Regions from separate parts of the Flavimobilis sp. BM9 genome, predicted to be linked through region 1. Evidence: predicted binding sites of a transcription regulator. Region 1 holds the regulator's gene; the other holds the start of a gene.
What was found. The regulator Rex, encoded in region 1, represses fermentation and respiration genes when NADH is low (regulators of the CRP and FNR family bind a similar motif). The targets are predictions, from matches to a motif close to CTTGTGAANNNNTTCACAAG.

Region 1 (11,019 bases):
CCACACGGGCAGCCAGTACAACCGCATGATGTATGCGACGACGCGTGACTTCGTGACGTTCAGCGAGGCGAAGGTCTGGCAGGACTCGGGCAAGTCGCTCATCGACTCGACCGTCCTCAAGGAGGACGGCTGGTACCACCGGTTCACGAAGGACGAGGGCTCGGCGAGCGGCTGCACGGACATCATCCAGGAGCGTTCGCGCACGCTCACCGCTCCGCTGTCCGAGTGGGAGCACGTGACCGACTGCATCGGGCAGAAGGCCAGCACCCGCGCGCTCGAGGGGCCGACGATCTTCAAGGCCAACGAGGGTGACGTCAACGGCGGCGGCTACTACCTGTTCGTCGACGAGTACGGCGGCCGCGGCTTCATCCCGATGCACTCGGCGAGCCTCGACGACCCGACCTGGGTCATCCCGTCGCCGTACACGCTGCCGACGAGCCCGCGGCACGGCACGGTCGCGCCTGTGACGAAGGCTGAGCTCGACGCCGTCCGTGGCAACCCCGCCACAGCGGTCACGTCGACGACGCAGCTCACGCTCACCCCGGCCCCGGCAGGCACCGCGTCTCGCGCCGACGTCACGGTCGTCGCGAGCGACAAGGGGCAGGTCGTGGGCTCCGTGCGCCTCTCGGTCGGCGACACGTGGTCGACGACGGTCCGCCTCGTCGACGGCAAGGCGCGCGTCACGCTCCCCGACACCCTGCGTGCCGGGTCGGTCGACGTCGTCGCCGCGTACCTCGGCTACGACGTGGTCGGGGCCAGCTCGACGTCCGGGATGCTCGTCGTGCCGGCGCCGGCTGACACGACCGCGCCCGTGACGAGCGCGACCGTCGACGCGGTGGCGCGCACGGTCACGCTGCGCAGCGCGGACGGCGGCTCGGGCGTCGCCCGGATCGAGTACCGCCTCGTCACCGGCTCGACCCCGACCGCGTGGACGACGTACTCGGGTCCGGTGGTGGTGGGTTCGGGTGAGGTCACGGTGGAGTTCCGTGGCGTGGATCGTGCGGGCAACGTCGAGGTGGCGAGCTCGGTGGTGGTGCCTCGTGCGGGTGTGGTGCTGGCGTCGTCGGCGACGGTGGCGGTGGTTGCTCCGGAGCGGGTGTCGTTCGGCAAGGCTGCGAGCGTGCGGGTGCGGGTCTCTGGTGCTGGCGGGGTTCCGTCGGGTCAGGTGCGTGTGCTCGATGGTGCGCGTGTGGTCGGGTCGGCGACGTTGAAGCAGGGTGGTGCCACGGTGCGTCTGGTCAAGGACGTCGCGGTGGGTCGTCGGTCGTTGACGGTCTCGTACGGCGGTGACGCGAGGTTTGCGGGGTCGTCGGACGTGGTGGTGCTCGAGGTCGTCAAGGCGAGCTCGAAGGTGTCGGTGAAGGTGGCGCCGAAGAAGGTGACGGCGCGGTCGAAGGCGACGCTCGCGGTGAGCGTGACGAGCGTGGGTTCGCGGGCCGGGAAGGTGGGCGTGAAGGTCACCTCGAAGGTCAAGGGCAAGAACCGCACGGTGGTGACGCGCAACGTGAGCGTGGGTGCGAACGGCAAGGCGTCGGTGCGGCTGCCGAAGCTGGGCAAGGGCACCTACAAGGTGACGGTCACGTTCGGTGGCTCGTCGTCAGCGAACAAGGCCGCGACGACCACCAACCTCACCGTCCGCCGCTAGAAGCACCGGCGGCCTCCTCGGAGGTCGCCGGTGCGGCGGGGTGGCCGCATGGGTGCCACCCCGCCGCACCGGGGTCGACGGAGTGGAGAACCGGCGGCCCCGGGAGGGTCAGGTCCGACCATGGCGAAGGTCGGACCTGACCCTCGCTCGCGCCCTCAGGGGCGTGCCGCGAACCGCTCGAGCAGCTCGGCGTGCCCGGAGACGACGAGCATGTCGTTCGCCGAGATGCGGGTCTGGGGCGTGGCGTAGATGAAGTCCTGCCCCGGCGGCTTCACACCGATCACGGTCACGCCGTAGCGTGCGCGCACCTTCGACTGCTCGATGGTGAAGCCCTGCGTCTCCTTCGGCGGGCGCATCTTCACGATCGTGAAGCCGTCCTCGACCTCGATGTAGTCCATGAGCTTGCCCGAGACGAGGTGCGCGACGCGGTTGCCTGCGTCGGCCTCCGGGAACACGATGTGGTGCGCGCCGATCCGCTGGAGGATGCGGCCGTGCTCCGCGGAGACGGCCTTCGCCCAGATCTGCGGCGTGCCGATGTCGACGAGGTTGCCCGTGATGAGGACGGACGCCTCGAGCGACGAGCCCACGCCCACGACCGCGACCGGGAAGTCCCGTGCCCCGAGCTGCTCGAGCGCCTCGGGGTTGGTCGCGTCGGCCTCGACGAGCGGCAGCCGCCCCGTCCAGTGCTGGACCTGCGCGGCCGAGCGCTCGACCGCGAGGACGTCCTGACCCAGACGGTCGAGGGTCGTCGCGATAGAGGCGCCGAAGCGCCCGAGACCGATGACGAGGACACCCGCGTCCTGGGTGCTCGCCGGTGTGTTCCTGTCAGCCAATGATGGGCCTCTCCTCGGGCAGCCGGATGACGCGACGGCGGTCGCGCAGGGCGAGGGCTGCAGCAAGAGTCATGGTGCCGGTGCGGCCCACGAACATCAACACGATGAGGACGTACTTGCCCTCTTCGGGGAGCAGATGGGTGACACCTGTCGACAAGCCGCACGTCGCGAACGCGGAGATCGTCTCGAACAGCAGCACGTCGAGGGACCAGCCGGTGATCTCGAGGAGCACGAGCGTCGAGATCAGGACGGCCGTCGCGCCGATGAACGCGACCGCGATCGACAGTCGCAGGGTGTCGCGCGGGATGCGCCGGCCGTACGCCTCGATGTCGCGGTCACCGCGGGCCTCCGCGATGATCGCGAGCATGAGCACGGCGAGCGTCGTGACCTTGATGCCGCCTGCGGTCGACGCCGAGCCGCCGCCGACGAACATGAGCGCGTCCGTGATGAGCCAGCTCGACTCCTTCATCGAGCCCGTGTCGACGACCGAGAACCCGCCTGAGCGTGGCATGACGCCCGCGAACAGGGAGGTGAGCAGCTTGGCCGGCCACCCGAGGGGGCCGATCGTCTCGTCGTTGCGCCACTCGAACGCTGCGAACAGGACCGCGCCGAGCGCGACGAGCGCGCCCGACACGGTGAGCGTGAGCTTCGTGTGCAGGTTCCACCGGCTCGCGCGACGGCCGACGCGCGCGATGTTGAGGATGACGGGGAAGCCGAGGGAACCGATGAACACGCCCAGGATGATCGGCAGGAGCAGCAGCCAGTCGCCCGCGTGGGGGACGAGCCCCTCGGCGGTGGGGATGAACCCGGCGTTGTTGAACGCGGACACGGCGTAGAACACGGAGTGCCAGAGCGCCTCGCGGAACGTCTCGTGGAGCGCCATGAAGCGCGGCAGGAGGAGGGCCGCGATGACCGACTCAAGGGTGAGCGACGTGATGACGACGACGCGGATGAGCGAGCCGACCTCGCCGAGCCGTGTCGTCTTCGTCTCCGACGCGGTCAGGAGCCGCTGCGTGAGGCCGATGCGCCGGGAGACCGCCGCACCGAGGATCGACGCGAGGGTCATGACGCCGAGACCGCCCACCTGGATCCCGGCGAGGATGACGGCCTGGCCGAACACCGACCAGTAGGTGCCGGTGGGGACTGTCACGAGACCGGTCACGCACACGGCGGACGTCGCGGTGAAGAACGCGTCGACGAACGGGGCGCGTACGCCGGTCGAGGTTGCGGCGGGAAGGTTGAGGAGGGCCGTGAAGACGGCGATGACGCCGGCGAACGTCACGAGCGCGAGGCGTGCAGGGGAGCGGCGGGCGATACGGTCGACGAGCTCCCGTCCGGCCCACAACGGTGCCGACAGCTTCGGCGCCATCGGTCACCTCCCTCTCCGTACGGCGTACTGGCCTATGGTGCCACCTCTGCGGCTGCGCGGTGGGGGACCTGGACGTGCCGCGCCGTCGAGCACCGCGCGCGCTAGCGTGACGCTCATGGCGGCGACGGTGCACGTGGCGTGGGCTGCGGACCTGCTCGGCTACGACTTCGGTCCGGGGCACCCGATGGCGCCCTTGCGCCTGCACCTGACGATCGAGCTCGCGCGCGCCCTCGGGGTGCTCGACGCCGACGGGGTCGTCGTCGCGGACGCCGGCATCGCGCCGGACTCCCTCCTCGAGACGGTCCACACCCCCGAGTACGTCGCAGCGGTCCACGCGGCGTCGGGCGGCGTGCGCGACCTGCACCGCGGGCTGGGCACGCAGGACGACCCGCTGTTCGCGGGCATGCACGACGCCGCCGCGCGCATCGTCGCGGGCACGTGCGCGGCAGCCCGCGCCGTCTGGCGCGGCGACGCCCTGCACGGGGTGAGCGTCGCGGGCGGCATGCACCATGCGATGCCGGACGCGGCGTCGGGGTTCTGCGTCTACAACGACGCCGCTGTCGCGATCCGCGCGCTCCTCGACGACGGCGTGGAGCGCGTCGCGTACGTGGACCTCGACGCGCACCACGGTGACGGCGTGCAGAAGGTGTTCTGGGACGACCCGCGGGTGCTGACCGTGTCGGTCCACGAGAGCCCTGCGACGCTCTTCCCGCACACGGGCTACCCGACCGAGACCGGCGGGCCGGGCGCGCCCGGGAGCGCGGTCAACGTCGCGCTCCCGGCGCGCACGGGACCCGCAGGCTGGCTGCGCGCGATCGACGGCGTCGTGCCTGAGGTCCTCATGGACTTCCGGCCGCAGGTCCTCGTGACGCAGCACGGCTGCGACGCCCACGCGCACGACCCTCTCTCGTCGCTGCGCGTCAGCACGGCTGCGCAGCGCGCCGCCGTGCGGCGCATGCACGCCCTCGCGCACCAGCTGTGCGACGGCCGGTGGGTCGCGCTGGGAGGTGGGGGCTACGCGGTCGTCGACGTCGTGCCGCGCGTGTGGGCGAGCCTCCTCGCCGAGGCCGCGCACGTGCCCGTGCCCGCGCACACCCCGCTCCCCGAGGAGTGGCGTGAGCTCGTGCGCCGGGAGGTCGGCGCCGAGCCGCCCGCGGTCATCGACGAGGACGGGGACGAGCAGCACGCGGACCCGTCCTGGTCCGGCCGGTACGACCCGGCCGACGGTGTCGACCGCGCCGTCATGGCGACGCGGTCCGCGGTCTTCCCGCTGCTCGGGCTGCACCCCGAGCCGTACTGACGGGCAGGTGGGGTGTCCTTCCTGGGAGGGTGAAGCATCTTCCCTCGTGAGTCGCGCAGGGCCTAGAGTGTGCTGCACGCGCGGCCCAGGCTGTGCGTCCGCACACCCACCTGACCAGGTTCGACACGAGGAGCGCTTGCATGTCTGACGCCGCCGCGAGGCCTCGCTTCCTCACCGTCGCCGAGGTGGCCGACGAGATGCGTGTGTCCCGCATGACCGTCTATCGCCTCGTCCACTCGGGCGAGATCCCGGCGGTCCGGGTCGGCAAGTCGTTCCGCGTGCCCGTCGAGGCGCTGCAGCAGTACCTCGGTGGGGCTCAGGACCTGCGGGACCTGAAGTCCTCCTGACACCTGTGTCGCGGGCAGGGTGCGGCAGGGGTTAGACTGGCGGACGGACTTTCCGAGCGCGGTGCCTCCCGGTGTGCCGTGCAAGCTACCGATCGACATTGCGAGGACCCGTGGGCTCCGTTATCAAGAAGCGTCGCAAGCGTATGGCGAAGAAGAAGCACCGCAAGCTGCTTCGCAAGACGCGCCACCAGCGTCGCAACAAGAAGTAAGGACGCCGCAGGCGTTCTCTGCGAAGAGCCCTCGTCCCTCGGGACGGGGGCTCTTGCCGTACCTGGTGGTGGCCTCGCGCGTCGGCCGGGCGTCAGCGCTGCGTCACCGCTTGGCGATCGAGCGGCGGACCGACCGTGCGACCTGGGTCAGGAACCACACGAGACCCGCGGCGCTCGCAGTCTTCACACCGCGCTTCGCGAGGCGGCGCTTGCCGCGGAACTCCCGCACGGGCCAGCCGACGTCCTTCGCGTGGCGCCGCAGCCGCGGCTCCGGGTTGATCGCGCACGGGTGGCCCACCGAGCTGAGGATCGGGATGTCGTTCGCCGAGTCGCCGTACGCGTAGCAGTGGGCGAGGTCGAGGCCGAGCCGGTCCGCGAGCTCGCGCGCTCCGGCCTCCTTGCTCTCGCCGTGCATCATCTCGCCGACGAGACGCCCCGTGTAGACGCCGTCCTTGTGCTCCGCGATCGTCGCGAGCGCCCCGGTCGCGCCGAGGTGCCGGGCGATGAGCTCGCCGATCTCGATGGGCGTCGCGGTGATGAGCCACACCTGATGGCCCGCCGCGAGGTGCGCGTCGAGGATCTTGCGCGTGCCGGGGAAGATCCGCAGCGACAGGACCTGGTCCCAGACCTCCTCGCCGATCGCGGTGACCTCGGCGACCGTGTGCCCCTTGATGATGCCGAGAGCGCGGTCGCGCACGGAGCTGATCTGCTCCTTGCTCTCGCCGAGCGCGATGAAGCGCCACTGCTGCAGCGCTGCGAAGACGAGGTCGCGGATCTTGAAGAAGTCACGGCGGTACAGGCCGATCGCGAGGTGGAAGGCGCTTGCGCCGCGGATGATCGTGTTGTCGACGTCGAAGAACGCGGCGATGCGTGTCGGGTCGACGGTCGTGCTCTCGACGGGGCTGGCCAGGTCGAGGGCCGCGTCGGCGGCGGCCTCGGCCGACTGCTCGGGAACCGGCTCGACCGACTCGTCTGCGGAGGGCTCGCGGGCGGTCGACATGTCGTCCACTCTAGCGAGACAGTCCGTACTGTTGCCGTATGGAACCGGTGACCACCTCGTCCGCCGGCGCAGCGCCGCGGGTCCAGCTGCTCGTTCGTGCGTCCTGCCACCTGTGCGACGACGCCCGTGTGGTCGTCGCGGCCGTGTGCGCCGAGGCGGGGGAGCGGTGGGTCGAGGTGGACGTCGATGGCGACGCGGAGCTCGTCGCTCAGTTCTCCGACTACGTGCCGGTCGTCCTGGTGGACGGCGTGCAGCAGGCGTTCTGGCGGGTCGACGAGCGGCGGCTGCGCCGTGCGCTCGGGGGGCCGTCGGGGGTGGCGCGATGACGTCGACGGCGGTGCCGCCGCCGACGCTGACGCGGCTCCCCGTGTACGCCCGGGTCCTCGACGATCTCGTGCGGCGTGGTGTCGTGACGGCGTCGTCGGTCGAGCTGGCGGCGGCGGCCGGGGTCGAGCCTGCGCAGCTGCGTCGGGACCTGTCGCACCTGGGGTCGTACGGCAAGCGTGGTGTGGGGTACGACGTCGCAGAGCTGCGCGCGCACGTGCGTGGCGCGCTGGGCGTGGGGCGGCGTCGCGGCGTCGTGGTGGTCGGTGTCGGCAACCTGGGCCGGGCGGTCGCGAGCCATGCCGGGCTGGTGCCGCGTGGCTTCGAGGTGGTCGCGCTCGTCGACGTCGACCCGGAGGTGGTCGGGACGACCGTCGCCGGGGTCGAGGTCGCGGACCTTGCGGAGCTGCCTCGGCTCGTGGTGGCGCGGGACGTGTCGCTCGCGGTGCTGACGGTGCCGGGCGGGGCCGCGCAGGACGCGCTCGACGCGGTCGCGGCGAGCGGTGTGCGGTCGGTGCTGAGCTTCGCGCCGCGGGCGCTCTCGGTGCCTGACGGCGTCGCGCTGCGGAGCGTGGACGTCGCGGCCGAGCTGCAGATCCTGTCGTACTACCTGCCGCCTGTCTGAGGGTGGGCATGACGAAGGCCCGGCGCAGGGGGTCGCCGGGCCTTCGGTCTGTGACGAGGATCAGGCCTTGACGGCGGAGACCTCGAGGAGGATGGCGACCTTGTCGCTCACGAGCACGCCGCCGGCCTCGAGGGCGGCGTTCCAGGTGATGCCCCACTCCTTGCGGGAGATGGTGACGGAGGCCTCGAACCCGGCGCGGGCGGCGCCGAACGCGTCGACGGCGGAGCCGGTGTACTCGAGCGCGAGCTCGACGGGCTTCGTGACGCCGGCGATCGTGAGGTCGCCCGTGACGAGGAAGTCGCTGCCGTCGGCCTTGACGGAGGTCGAGGTGAAGGACCAGGTCGGGTTGACGTCGGTGGAGAAGAAGTCGGCGCTCTGGAGGTGGGCGTCGCGGTTCGTGTCGCCGGTGCTCAGGGCGGTCGCGTCGAGCACGGCGGTGACGGAGGAGCTCTCGACGTCCTCGCCGATGACGATGGTGCCCTCGGTGACGGGGACGGTGCCGCGGACCTTGGAGATGCCGGCGTGGCGGACGGTGAACCCGGCCTGCGTGTGCGAGCCGTCGATCGTGTAGGTGGCGGGGGCGAGGCCGGTGGGCAGAGCGGTCATGGTGAGTCTCCTGGGGTGTGCGACGAGGTTCATGCGGCTGCATTGATTGCCGTTTCAAGTTAATCTTCAACCACATCCGCGCGGAACGCAAGTGGTCTCCACCACACGGCTCAGAGACGAGCGCCACACCCGGCGCGAGCGGGAAGTTTGCGACACTAGGCCCATGCCTCAGACCACGGTCCACCTGATGCGCCACGGCGAAGTCCACAACCCCGAGGGGATCCTCTACGGGCGCCTGCCCGGGTACCACCTCTCCGAGCGCGGCTACGAGATGGCCGCCCGCGTGGCCAAGCACTTCGCCGGCGAGACGAGCGAGTCGACCCCGGCAGGCACCACCCCCGTGCGGCGAGACATCACGCACGTCATCGCGTCGCCGCTCCAGCGCGCCCAGGAGACCGCGACCCCGATCGCAGCCGCGTTCGGCCTCGAGCTCGGCACCGACGAGCGGCTCATCGAGGCGGGCAACTACTTCGAGGGCAAGACGTTCGGCGTCGGCGACGGCTCGCTGCGCCACCCGCGGCACTGGCCCCGCCTCATCAACCCGTGGCGCCCCTCCTGGGGCGAGCCCTACAAGCAGCAGGTCGCCCGCATGCGCGCCGCGATCGAGGACGCCCGGAGGCTCGCGGAAGGTCACGAGGTCGTCCTCGTCTCCCACCAGCTCCCCGTGTGGATCACGCGCTCCTCGTACGAGGGCCGCCCGTACTTCCACGACCCGCGCAAGCGCGAGTGCTCGCTCGCGTCGGTGACCTCCCTGCGCTTCGACGGCGACCGCTTCGTCGGCCTCGACTACTCCGAGCCCGTCGCCGACCTGCTGCCGGGCGCGTCCAAGGTCGCAGGAGCCTGAGCCGGCCGTGAACGCCCGCCCCCACCCCGCCCGAGCCGCACGACGCGCGGTCGCCGCCGCCGTCGCCGCTCTCGTGCTGCTCGCCGGCTGCTCCTCCGCACCGGACGACGGGCCGACCCAGATCGCCGACCAGGGCTACCAGTCGGGCGACGGCTCGGTGCGCACGTGGGCCGCCGCCGAGCGCGGCCCCGCGCTCGAGCTCACGGGGACCGACTACACGGGCGAGGCGGTCGACGTCTCCGCGTGGCGCGGCGACGTCGTCGTCCTCAACACGTGGTTCGCCGCGTGCCCGCCCTGCCGTGTCGAGGCGCCCGTCCTCGCCGAGCTCGCGACGTCGCGAGCCGAGCAGGGGGTGCACGTCCTGGGCATCAACCGCACCGACGACGCCGGGGCGGCGCAGGCCTTCGAGCGCACATACGAGATCCCGTTCCCGTCGGTCGACGACCGGTCGGGCGCCGCGACGTCGGCCCTCGAGGGCGTGGTCCCCGTCGCCGCGACCCCGACGACGGTCGTGCTCGACCGGCAGGGTCGCGTCGCCGCACGCGTCCTCGGGCTGCTCGACGCGACGACGATCGCCGCGATCATCGACGACGTCCTGGCCGAGACGTGATCGTCCTCGCGGACGCCGGGACGACGGTCTTCAGCGGCTCCCTCCTCCTCGCGCTCCCCATCGCCGTCCTCGCGGGGCTGCTGTCCTTCGCGTCGCCGTGCGTCCTGCCGCTCGTGCCCGGCTACCTCGGGTACCTGGGCGGCATGGCTGGTGCCGCCGACGCGCGGCGCGTGCGCGGGGCGGCAGCCGCCGCACCGACCGGCACCGCGCAGACCGACGACCAGACCGCCCCCGCGCAGACCGAGGAGCGCACCTCCGGCCGCGGCCGCGTCCTCGCCGGCGTCGGGCTCTTCGTCGCCGGCTTCACGGTCGTCTTCGTCGCGTACGGCATCCTCTTCGGCTCCGTCGGCGGGCTCCTGCGGGAGCACCAAGAGACGCTCACCCGCGTCCTCGGCGTCGTCGTGATCCTCATGGGGCTCGCGTTCGTCGGTCTCCTCGCACCGCTGCAGACCGACCGCCGCTTCCACCTCGCCCCCCGCGCGGGGCTGTGGGGAGCGCCGCTCCTCGGTTTCGTCTTCGGCCTCGGCTGGACGCCCTGCATGGGGCCGACGCTCGTCGCGATCAATGCGCTCGCCCTCGACCAGGGCACCGCAGGCCGCGGCGCCGTCCTCGCGGTCGCCTACTGCCTCGGGCTCGGCCTGCCGTTCCTCGCCGTCGCGCTGGGTCTCGAGTCGTCCGTGCGGCTCACCGCGTTCCTGCGCCGCCACCGTCTCGCCGTGATGCGCGTCGGAGGCGGCCTCCTCGTCCTCGTCGGCATCGCGCTCGTCACCGGGCTGTGGGGTTCCCTCACGCAGTCGCTCGCTGGGCTCGTCGGCGGATTCGAGACGGCGCTGTGAGCGGCTACCGCCCCGAGGGCATCGAGGACGCGTTCGTCGAGAACGGGTCCGCGCCCCTCCCGGCGCTCGGCGTCGTCGGCTGGATCCGCTGGACGTGGCGCCAGCTCACGAGCATGCGCGTCGCGCTCCTCCTGCTCATGCTGCTCGCGGTCGCAGCCGTCCCGGGCTCTGCGCTGCCGCAGCGCCCGCAGAACCCCGCAGCAGTCGAGCAGTACCTCGCGGACCACGCGACCGCAGGCCCCTGGCTCGACCGGATGGGCATGTTCGACGTCTACGCGTCGGTGTGGTTCTCCGCGATCTACATACTGCTGTTCGTCTCGCTCGTCGGGTGCATCACGCCGCGCGTGCGCGCCCACTGGCGCGCCCTGCGCGCGAAGCCTCCGCGCACGCCGCGACGCTTCGAGCGCTTCCCGGCACGCGCCGAGCGGGTCGTCGCCGCGTCGCCCGCCGACGTGGCCGACGCCGCGGCGG
Region 2 (11,019 bases), on a different contig from region 1:
GCGACGACCACCTCGCCACCTCATCCCTGTCGGACGGCTGCTGCCCTCACCCTCTACTTCGGCCTCGGCGGGGCGGACTTGAGCCGCGGTGTCGCGAGACGGCTAGGCCGATCGGGTGCCTGCGGTGTTGACTGTGGGCAAGCACCCTGAGAACGGAGCTGTTCGTATGTCTACGCGCACCGGGTTGATCGACCGGACCGTGTCCCACCTGCGGGACGCGATCGTCAACGGCACCTGGCCCGTCGGAAGCAGGATCCCCACCGAGACCGACCTCGCTGCGACGCTCGGCGTCGGCCGCAACACCATCCGCGAGGCCGTCCAGTCGCTCGTGCACTCCGGGCTGCTCGCCCGCCGCCAGGGATCCGGCACCTACGTCCTGTCCGACTCCGAGCTCACCGTCGCGCTCGGACGGCAGATGGCCCACGTCCACCAGCAGCACATCCTCGAGGTGCGCCGCAGCCTCGAGGTCGAGGCTGCCCGTCTCGCCGCGCAGCGCCGCACCGATCGCGACGTCGCGACGCTGCGCACGCTCAACCAGCACCGCGGAGAATCGTTCGCCGCCCGTGAGATCGACGCGATGGTCACGACCGACCTCGCGCTGCACCGCGCGATCGTCGCGGCCGCCCGCAACCCGCTGCTGCTCGACCTCTACGAGAACCTCATCGACGCGATCGGTGACTCGATCCGCGCGAACGTCGAGACCGACCACCCCGACCACACGCACGACGCGCTCGTCGAGGCGATCGCCGACGGCGACGAGGACCGCGCGGCCCACGAGATCTACGGCTACCTCGAGGAGTACCTCTCCCCGCTGCGCGGCTGACCGGCCCAGGCCCGGCGCGCGTGCGCACCGGGAGCGCCGCGGTGGTAGTCTCGGTGCTCGTGCTGGACGCGTCTGCGACCGGCACAGGTTCCAGGTCAGTCCTGGTCCCGCCCTCGTAGCTCAGTGGATAGAGCGTCTGCCTCCGGAGCAGAAGGTCGTAGGTTCGAATCCTGTCGAGGGCACCATTGTGATGTCTCAGGACATCCGCGACGGCGGACCTACGAAATCGTAGGTCCGCCGTTGTCATGTCTGGGGGCCGGTCCTCATCGAGGGCCGGGGGGCGGCCTCATCTCGACACGACAGCGAAGCACGACAACAGGCGTAAGACGAACATGAAGCGGGCCTGAGAACGTTCTCGGCACGGCCCCTGATCCGGGCGGGTCGCGCTGGTCAAGGCTCTTGCGAACCCCGCGATCGCAGGCGGAGGGTGAGTGCTATGAGCGAGTCGTCCGATCCGGCCGTAGGTGAGGCGCGCTCGCGGCTCGGACAGCTGCGAGCCTGGGTCCTCACGCACCCGGCAGACGTGATGGACCTCTTCGTGTATGTCGTCGTCCTGAACGTCGCCATTCAGTTCTTCGCCCCGGTGATCAGCGAGACCTTCACCCTCTCGATGCTGACGGCCGCACTGCTCAAGATCACCCTCGAGGTTGTCCTGGTCCTCAAAGGCGCCGTGATGACCCGGCTGCGCGAGGCCCGGACGCGACTGTCCAAGGCCGTGTCTGGTCTGATGCTCTGGACCGTGGCAGCGGGGAGCAAGTTCGTCGTGCTCTGGCTGATCGACGTCGCATTCGGCGGCTCCGTAAGCCTGGGGGGGTTCCTCCCCGTCACGCTGCTCGTCATCGCGCTGCTGGTGTCGCGGTCTGCTGTCAGGCGCCTGCTCTACGGCCCGCCGAGCTGATACCCGGACCATTGCGCGACCTCTCGCGCTGCGAGCCGACGCAGGCGCGGCGGCGCGTCGCGCTCACCAGGTGTTCACGCGGTGACCGGGTCGATGCCGAGCTCGTCCAGCAGCACCCGCACGCGAGCCTTGATGGCGTCGCGGATGGGGCGGACCGCGTCGATGCCCTGGCCAGCAGGATCGTCGAGCTTCCAGTCCTCGTAGCGCTTGCCGGGGAAGATCGGGCAGACATCACCGCAGCCCATCGTGATCACGACGTCGGACGCCTTGACCGCGTCCGTCGTGAGGACCTTGGGGGCGAAGGACGTGATGTCGACGCCGTCCTCGGCCATGGCCGCGACAGCGACCGGGTTGATCTGGTCGGCTGGTTGGGACCCCGCGGAACGGACCTCGACCCGCCCCGCCCCCAGAGCGTGCAGATAGCCAGCGGCCATCTGGGAGCGACCGGCGTTGTGGACGCAGACGAACAGGACAGAAGGCTTGGCCGAGGCGTGTCCGGCGGTGGGGTTCATGGGTATCTCCTGGTGCTGGTAAGAGAGCTCACCGGGGTTCCGGGAGCTCGAGATCGGGGAGCAGGGAAGTGAGCAGGGCGCGCACGTGAGCGTCGATCTGGGCGGTGATGGCCATGACCCCGTCGTGCGAAGCGAGCGCAGGGTCGCCGACGACCCAGTCTTCGTAGCGGACCCCTGGGAGCACCGGGCAGGTGTCTCCGCAGCCCATCGTGACCACGACGTCCGCCGCCCGCACCGCGTCATCGGTGAGCGGCTTGGGATAAGCGTCGCCGCTGGACCCCATGGCAGCCAGCACCGTACGGACGCCACGATGGATGTCGCTGGCGGGCGCCGATCCTGCTGACCGCACGATGACGGCGTCCCCGGCGTACTGGCGAACGAGCTCCGCGGCGATCTGCGAGCGCCCCGCGTTGGCGACGCAGATGAACAGCACCTGCGGAACCTTCACGGACGGCTGGCTCGTACGGGTGATGTCCTCGAGGCGTTGACGGGCGAAGCGTTCCGCCGTCGCAACGAGATGAGCCCGGACCCCGGCGCTCCGCGCGAGCGCGGTGTAGGACTCGCGGACCGTGGCCGTGACGAGGGCGGAGTCGATGTTCCCGAAGCGGGCGGCCAGCTGGCCTGCGATACGTGCCAGCACGTCGTCGACATCGCTGAGTCCGTCGCTGCCGCGGGTCGCCTGCGCGATCTCGAGCACGGCCGGGGCAAAGGCATCGAGCAGAGTGCTCACCGCGCCCCGCAGGTCGGGAGCGATCCGGTAGTAGACCCAGGTGCCGCGCCGCTCGGAGACCAGGACTCCGACGCTCTTGAGCACCTTGAGGTGATGGGAGACGGTGGGTTGTGCGACGTCGGCGACCGTCGCGATGTCGCAGACGCAAGCCTCGCCGGTGGGCCCGGTCGCGATGAACGAGAGCATCCGCAGGCGGAGCGGCTCGGCCAGCGCTCTCAGGACGGCCGCGACCTGGGTCGCGGCGTCCAGGCTCATGCTGTGAGCCTCAGCCGGACTCGCCGGGCACTCCTCGCGTGACGTGGTCATGATGCCCTCCCGGACGTGGCGATCGGACAGCGATCGCCCGCCCGACGTTGTTGCCGGCCGCGATGAACGCCCACCTGTATCGATGTCGATCTATATTGACAGGTGTCGAGGCATTCTCGAACCAACTCCGGATGAACAGAGAGCAACGACAGGAGGGGGCGCCCCGCTCCAAGGGCGCCACCGTGCGCCAGGGACCGCTACGGCTCGAACCTGTACCCCACTCCGGGCTCGGTGCGCAGGTGGCGGGGCGAGGCCGGGTCCGTCTCGAGCTTGCGGCGCAGCTGGGCGACGTAGACGCGGAGGTAGGTGACCTCGTCGACGTACTGCGGCCCCCACACCTCGTTGAGCAGGTCACGCTGGGTCACCACGCGTCCGGCCGAGCACACGAGCGCTTCCAGCAGGCTCCACTCCGTCGGGGTGAGATGGACACGGTCGCCGTCGCGCTCGACGCGTCGGGCGGTGCGGTCGATCCGCAGGTGCCCTGACTCGAAGACCGGCAGGCGATCACCGCCAGAGGCACGGCGCAGCGTCGCACGCAGCCTCGCCAAGAGCTCGTCCATCCCGAAGGGCTTGGTCACGTAGTCGTCCGCGCCCGAGTCAAGGGCCGCGACCTTGTCACGCTGGGCGTCGCGTGCCGACAGGACGATCACCGGCAGGTCCGACCACGCGCGAAGCTGCCTCACCACGGCGAGCCCATCGACGTCGGGCAGGCCGAGATCGACGATCGCGACCGCAGGCTGGAAGGTGGTGGCGAGCACTAGCGCCCGCTCGCCCTGAGCCGCCGCCCGCACGTCGAAGCCGTGCGCGGTCAGAGCCAGGTCGAGAGTCCGGACCAGGGACTCGTCATCCTCGACGAGGAGCAGCCTGGTCATGTCCCCGCCACCGGCAGTCGCAGCGTCATCGTCAGGCCTCCGCCGGGCGTCGTCGACGGGCTCAGCTCGCCCGACATCGCCTCGGCAAACCCGCGCGCGATCGCCAGGCCCAGACCGACGTGCGATCGACTGTCCCGGTCGTCCAGACGCTGGAACGGCACGAACACCTCGTCCCAGCGATCAGGGGATATCCCCGGCCCGTGGTCGACGACGCTCAGGTCGATCGTCGTCACCTTCCCGGCAGCGTGGCCCTCCGTCGCGCGGGCATGCTCCCGCGCGCACACCTCGACGCGCGCGTCGGGAGGGCTGAAGCGAAGCGCGTTGTCCACCAGGTTCTCGACGACCCGCTCGAGAAGACCGTGGTCCACGAGCACGAGCGGAAGGCCGTCGTCGAGCGACACCTCGACACGACTCCGGTCCTCCGTCCGCAGCGCCCCGAGGACGACCTCGTCCAGCGCGACCGGAGCGAGGGCGACCGTGACCGCGTCCGAGCGCAGCCTGGTCATGTCCAGGAGGTTCGCCACCAGTCGAGACAGCCGGTCGGTCGAGTCCTCGATCGTCTCCAACAGCTGCGCCCGTGCTGCGCCCGACCACGCGACGTCCGTCTGTCGGAGGCTGCTGACGGCGAGCTTGACGCTCGCCAGCGGCGTTCGCAGGTCGTGCCCGACCGAGGCCAGGAGCGCGGCACGAACCTTGTCCTGCGCGGCGAGGTCGCGCGTGCGAGCCAGGTGCACGTCAAGGTCGCGCTGGTAGTGGAGACGGTCGCGGGCCGCGACCTCGACCGTCGTGGCGACGACGAGAGCGACAGCAGCGAACACCACGAGCTCGATCACCATGTCCCGCCCTTCGACCGCGAGCGTGTAGAACGGCGGGGCGAAGAACCAGTTCGCGAGGCCGAACGACAGCGTCGCTGCGACGAGACCCGGGATCAGGCCGCCCACGGCCGAGACGACGACGACGCCGAGGAGGTAGAGGAGCAGGACGCTGCCCAGCGCCAGGTCGTCCCGAGCGAGCAGCAGCAACGCGCTGCCCCCGGGCGGGACGAGCAGCGAGAGGATCAGGCCTACGACCTGCCGATGGGTCGCGACCCCTCCGCGAGCACGACGCTGTGCGCGCTGCCACGAGATCGTCCACCGAGCCACCCTGACACGGTCCCACAGCGAGGCCCGCCCACGCACACCGATCGCCGCCGGTGACGACCCGCGGCCTCCTTACGAAATCTTGATGTCGGACGAGCCCCGCTCGTGACCGTCTTCCGGCACGCAGAACCTAGGCTCGTACGGCACTGGCGAATGCTGGCGCCGCGGACGCCCCCGATCCGCGCCCCCCGACCGAGGCACAGCACGTCGATGAGCATCTGGACACCACGCCCGCCGGTACGCCGTCATCCCCGGCAGGCTCGGGACTGGCGACGTACGTGGAGCCACAACCCCGGGCGCACCGTCGTCGCAGGCTTCGCGTCCGGGATCGCCATCGGCACTGGGCTCCTGATGCTCCCGGTGGCCACCCCGGGTCCTGGTGGCGCAACAGCGCTCGAGGCGCTGTTCACCGCCACGTCGGCTCTCTGCGTGACCGGGCTCGCAGTCGTGGACACCGCGACAGACTGGTCCGCCTTCGGGCAGGCGACGATCCTCGTCCTCATCCAGGTGGGCGGGTTCGGGATCATGACTCTCGCATCGCTCCTCGGGCTCCTCATCTCCCGGCAGCTCGGTCTGAGCTCACGGATCGTCGCCGCCACGGAGACGAAGAGCGTCGGCCTCGGCGACGTCCGGACGGTTCTTCTCGGTGTGGCCCGGATCAGCCTCGCCGTCGAAGCGTTCACCGCGGTCGTGCTCGCCGTCCGATTTGCCGTCGCCTACGACAGATCCCTGGGCTCGAGCGTGTGGTTGGGCGTGTTCCACTCCATCTCCGCCTTCAACAACGCTGGCTTCGCGCTGTTCAGCGACAACCTCTCGGGGTTCGTCGCCGACCCGTGGATCTGCCTGCCGATCGCCGCTGCAGTCATCCTGGGCGGCATCGGGTTCCCGGTGATCATGGAGGTGATGCGGCAGCATCGTCGCCCCCGTAGGTGGAGCGTCCACACGAGGCTCACCCTGCTCATGACTGCCATCCTGCTCGGCGGCGGGACCCTGTTCGTCACCGCCGCAGAATGGACCAACCCAGGCACGCTCGGCGCGCTCGATGCACCAGGTCGCGTGCTTGCGGGCTTCTTCCAGGCCGTCATGCCACGGACTGCTGGCTTCAACAGCGTCGACATCTCCGCGATGAACACCGGGACGCTCCTCGGCAGCGACGTCCTGATGTTCATCGGAGGAGGTAGCGCCGGGACCGCAGGCGGGATCAAGGTCGGCACCTTCGCCGTGCTGCTGCTCGCGATCACAGCGGAGCTGCGAGGCGACCCCGACGTCGACCTGTTCGACCGGCGCCTCTCCCCCGCGGTGATCCGCCAGGCCCTCGCCGTGGCTCTCCTCAGCGTCGCCGTCGTCGTCGTCTCCACGATGGTGATCGCCATGACCAGCACCTACACGCTCGACCAGGTGCTGTACGAGGTCGTCTCCGCATTCGCGACCGTCGGGCTGTCCACGGGCATCACGGCACAACTAGCAGCGGGGCACCAGATCCTCCTCGTCGGCCTGATGTTCGCGGGCCGTCTCGGCCCCGTCACCCTCGCCTCGGCGCTGGTGCTGCGTGAGCGTCAGCGACTTGTCCGTCGGCCCGAGGGGCGCCCGCTCATCGGCTGACGGCCGCGGCCCGACGCCGGAGGCGCCGTCGTCGCTGGCGACACGGTAGCGTCTCGCTGCATGGGGGCGACGGGCATACAGGTCTACATGGGGATCTCCTACGTGATCTCGGCCGTCATCATCGGCGCGACCGTGCTCGTGCACCGGGTTGTCGCGCCGGAGCGACGCCCGGTCGTCGTGCGGACCGGCGTCGTGTACCTCCTCGTCCTGATCGCCACAGGGGGTCTGGTCGTCGGGGGGAACCTGGCCGGGGAACCGTGCGGGCCATCGGCGCTCGAGATCGTCCGGGACTGGAGCCCGAGCGCGTTCGAGCCCACGGCGCAGCCCATGGCGGAGCGCTGCATCGAGGTGTCGCGCGCCCAGCTCGTCGTGGCGGCGTCCGCTCAGAACGCGGCGTCGCTCGTCGTCGCCTCGATCGCGGCTCAGGCTGTCCGCCGCGAGCGTGTTCGACGTCGTGACGCAGGGACCAGCGGCGAGCAGCGCTAGACCCGTCTGGGACGTTTGCCTCCACACCACCTTTGACCTGCGGAAATACAGGACAAAAGGTGGGACCTTTGACATGGGACCGGGCCCGAGATGCGCCGTAGCCTTGTGCACAAGATCACAAGCGCACCACAACAAGGCACGCGAACCCGACATCGAAGGGGACCTCAGATGAGTACCACCCAGGCCACGCCCGCCGCCGAGCAGTCGTCGGTCGCCGCGAAGATCGACGCACTCGTCGCCCGCGGCCAGGAGGCGCTGACCGCCTTCCTCAAGCTCGACCAGGAGCAGGTCGACCACATCGTCAAGAAGGCCTCGGTCGCCGCGCTCTCCGAGCACGGCGAGCTCGCCGTCAAGGCCGTCGCCGAGACCGGCCGCGGTGTGTTCGAGGACAAGGCCGTGAAGAACATCTTCGCGTGCGAGCACGTCACCAACTCGATGCTCAGCCTGCGTACCGTCGGCGTCATCAACCGCGACGAGATCACGGGCATCACCGAGATCGCCGAGCCCGTCGGTGTCATCTGCGGCGTCACGCCGGTCACCAACCCGACGTCGACCGCGATCTTCAAGGCGCTCATCGCCCTGAAGACCCGCAACCCGATCGTCTTCGGCTTCCACCCGAGCGCGCAGCAGTGCTCCGTCGCCGCCGCCAAGGTCGTGCGCGACGCAGCCATCGCAGCCGGCGCCCCGGAGAACTGCATCCAGTGGGTCGAGGAGCCGTCCCTCGAGGCCACCAACCTCCTCATGAACCACTCCGGCATCGCGCTCATCCTCGCGACCGGTGGTAACGCGATGGTCCGCGCCGCCTACTCGTGCGGCAAGCCGGCCCTCGGCGTCGGCGCGGGCAACGTCCCCGCCTTCATCGAGCGCTCCGCCAAGCTCAAGCGCGCCGTCAACGACGTCGTCCTCTCCAAGGCGTTCGACAACGGCATGATCTGCGCCTCCGAGCAGGCCGTCATCCTCGACGCCCCCATCTACGACGAGGCCATGGCCGAGTTCGCGACCCTCCACGCCTACCGCGCGACCCCCGCCGAGAAGGCCATGCTCGAGGAGTTCATCTTCGGCGTGACCGCCGGTGGCGAGAACTGCGCCGGCGCGAAGCTCAACCCGACCGTCGTCGGCAAGACCCCGCAGTGGATCGCCGAGAACGCCGGCTTCTCCGTCCCCGAGGACACGTCGATCATCCTCGCCGAGGTGTCCGAGGTCGGCGTGAACGAGCCCCTCACCCGCGAGAAGCTCTGCCCCGTCCTCGCCGTGCTGCGCGCCGACGGCGCCGAGGAGGGCATCCGCCTCTCCGAGCAGATGGTCGAGTTCGACGGTCTGGGCCACTCGGGCTCGATCCACTCCGAGAACAAGGAGATCATCGACGAGTTCGGGTCGCGCATCAAGGCGGTCCGCATCATCACCAACGCCCCGTCCTCGCTCGGCGGCATCGGTGACATCTACAACGCGTTCATCCCGTCCCTGACGCTCGGCTGCGGCTCGTACGGCCACAACTCGGTCTCGAACAACGTGTCCGCGATCAACCTCGTCAACATCAAGCGCATCGGGCGGAGGAACAACAACTTGCAGTGGTTCAAGGTTCCCGCGAAGACGTACTTCGAGCCGAACGCCATCCGTTATCTCACGGACATGCGCGGCATCGAGCGCGTCACGATCGTCACCGACACGACGATGACCCGTCTCGGCTTCGTCGACAAGATCCTCGACGTGCTCAACCGTCGCGGCCAGCGCATCGCGCTGCAGATCATCGACGACGTCAAGCCCGAGCCGACCGTCGACTCCGTCCAGCACGGCGCCGAGCTCATGCGCCAGTTCGCCCCCGACACGATCATCGCGCTCGGTGGTGGCTCGCCCATGGACGCCGCCAAGGTCATGTGGCTGCTCTACGAGCACCCGGAGATCAACTTCGCCGACATGAAGGAGAAGTTCTTCGACGTCCGCAAGCGCGCGTTCAAGTTCCCCGAGCTCGGCGACAAGGCGAAGCTCGTCTGCATCCCGACCACCTCGGGCACCGGCTCGGAGATGACGCCGTTCGCGGTCATCACCGACCAGGAGTCCGGCAAGAAGTACCCGCTCGCCGACTACGCGCTCACGCCGACCGTCGCGATCGTCGACCCGGCGCTGACTGCGATGATGCCCGGCTTCCTCGCTGCCGACTCGGGCTTCGACGCTCTGACGCACGCGACCGAGGCGTTCGTCTCCGTCTACGCGAACGACTACACCGACGGTCTGTGCCTCCACGCGATCAAGCTGATCTTCGAGAACATCGAGGCGTCGGTCGTCGGCGGCCCGGGTGCCACCGACGAGCGCACCGTCAAGGCGCGCGAGAAGATGCACAACGCCGCGACGATCGCCGGCATGGCGTTCGGCAACGCGTTCCTCGGCATCGTGCACGCGATGGCTCACGTCACCGGGTCGACGTTCCACCTGATCCACGGGCGCACCAATGCGACGTACCTGCCGCACGTGATCCGCTACAACGGCACTGTCCCGACCAAGCTCACGAGCTGGCCGAAGTACGAGCACTACGTCGCCCCGGAGCGCTTCCAGGAGATCGCCAAGCACCTTGGTCTCCCCGCGAGCACCCCAGCGGAGGGCGTCGAGTCCTACGCACGCGCCGTCGAGGAGCTCCGCGACAAGGTCGGCATCCCGCGCTCGTTCCAGGCTCAGGGTGTCGCCGAGGAGGACTTCATCGGCAGCCTCGACAAGCTCGCCATGGGTGCCTACGAGGACCAGTGCGCGCCGGCCAACCCGCGCATGCCGATGCTCGACGACATGAAGACCCTCATGGAGGCCGCGTACTACGGCACCTCGTTCGAGGAGGTCCGCGCCGGACGTCGCTCCGTGACCGCTGCTGCGGTCGAGAGCGGCTCTGACGAGACCCCGAAGGGCAAGGCGCCCCGCAAGGCCGCCAAGAAGTAGCTCGCGCACCAGAAGGCGCCCCGTCACCGACGGGGCGCCTTCTGCGTACCCGGGACGCGCCGTGCCCCACGACGACGAGAGGCCCCGCCCATCGGGCGGGGCCTCTCGTGAGGTGTGGAGGTGCTCAGTACTCGACGAGCGGGAAGTACTCCCAGTGCCAGGGCTCGTACTTGCCGGAAGACCCGGCCCGGGCCCATGCCGGGTTGTCCCAGCCGTACGTCGGGCCGTTGGCCTTCAACCAGTTCCAGCGCTGGGTCGACGAGTACGCCGGCTTGCACATGTCGACCGCGAGGCCGAGGCCGTGCTGCGAGGTGCCCGGGCGGGCCGACAAGCCCGGCTTGGTCCGAGCGACCGAGTACTGGCCCGCGAGGCTGCGGTACGAGTCGGTCAGGCAGATGTCCGTGCCGAACTTCGCGCGGTAGGCGTCGTTGAGCGCGTCGAACGCGACGGCTGCGTACGGCTGGAGGCGGTGTCCGGACTGCGTCAGGTCGCACAGCTCGTCGTTGCGCAGGTGACCGTTCTCGCTGCGGACCGTCGTGGTCAGGTCGCAACCCGCCAGGGTGTCACGGGCGGAGCCGCGTGAGGCGACGGCTGCGTCGCGCCCGGCGAGCGTGCCGCCCTCGGCGACGATGACCGCCTCGGTCGCGGCGGCGGAGCTCGAGCTCGAGGTGATGACGTCGAGCGTGCTGCGCCCCTCGGCGACGAGCGGGACGGACGTCGCCGAAGCGC

Region 2: the regulator Rex is predicted to act here: its motif matches at 7,471-7,490, upstream of adhE (bifunctional acetaldehyde-CoA/alcohol dehydrogenase).

The regions. Positions count from the first base shown of each region.
Region 1 covers NZ_JBZEMO010000001.1:97,809-108,827, forward strand. Annotated here, with positions in the region: gene AC4F3Q_RS00400 (immunoglobulin-like domain-containing protein) at 1-1,645, shown strand, start outside; gene AC4F3Q_RS00405 (potassium channel family protein) at 1,801-2,478, opposite strand; gene AC4F3Q_RS00410 (TrkH family potassium uptake protein) at 2,471-3,847, opposite strand; gene AC4F3Q_RS00415 (acetoin utilization protein AcuC) at 3,963-5,147, shown strand; gene AC4F3Q_RS00420 (helix-turn-helix domain-containing protein) at 5,288-5,494, shown strand; gene AC4F3Q_RS00425 (30S ribosomal protein bS22) at 5,605-5,703, shown strand; gene AC4F3Q_RS00430 (HAD family hydrolase) at 5,807-6,703, opposite strand; gene AC4F3Q_RS00435 (glutaredoxin family protein) at 6,742-7,029, shown strand; gene AC4F3Q_RS00440 (redox-sensing transcriptional repressor Rex) at 7,026-7,652, shown strand; gene AC4F3Q_RS00445 (YceI family protein) at 7,713-8,258, opposite strand; gene AC4F3Q_RS00450 (histidine phosphatase family protein) at 8,422-9,102, shown strand; gene AC4F3Q_RS00455 (TlpA family protein disulfide reductase) at 9,110-9,712, shown strand; gene AC4F3Q_RS00460 (cytochrome c biogenesis CcdA family protein) at 9,712-10,548, shown strand; gene resB (cytochrome c biogenesis protein ResB) at 10,545-11,019, shown strand, end outside.
Region 2 covers NZ_JBZEMO010000005.1:284,921-295,939, reverse strand. Annotated here, with positions in the region: gene AC4F3Q_RS10920 (hypothetical protein) at 1-11, opposite strand, end outside; gene AC4F3Q_RS10915 (FadR/GntR family transcriptional regulator) at 167-823, shown strand; tRNA gene AC4F3Q_RS10910 (tRNA-Arg) at 933-1,008, shown strand; gene AC4F3Q_RS10905 (hypothetical protein) at 1,350-1,721, shown strand; gene AC4F3Q_RS10900 (arsenate reductase ArsC) at 1,796-2,233, opposite strand; gene AC4F3Q_RS10895 (metalloregulator ArsR/SmtB family transcription factor) at 2,262-3,218, opposite strand; gene AC4F3Q_RS10890 (response regulator) at 3,467-4,141, opposite strand; gene AC4F3Q_RS10885 (sensor histidine kinase) at 4,138-5,283, opposite strand; gene AC4F3Q_RS10880 (TrkH family potassium uptake protein) at 5,491-6,882, shown strand; gene AC4F3Q_RS10875 (hypothetical protein) at 6,943-7,368, shown strand; gene adhE (bifunctional acetaldehyde-CoA/alcohol dehydrogenase) at 7,537-10,290, shown strand; gene AC4F3Q_RS10865 (M15 family metallopeptidase) at 10,415-11,019, opposite strand, start outside.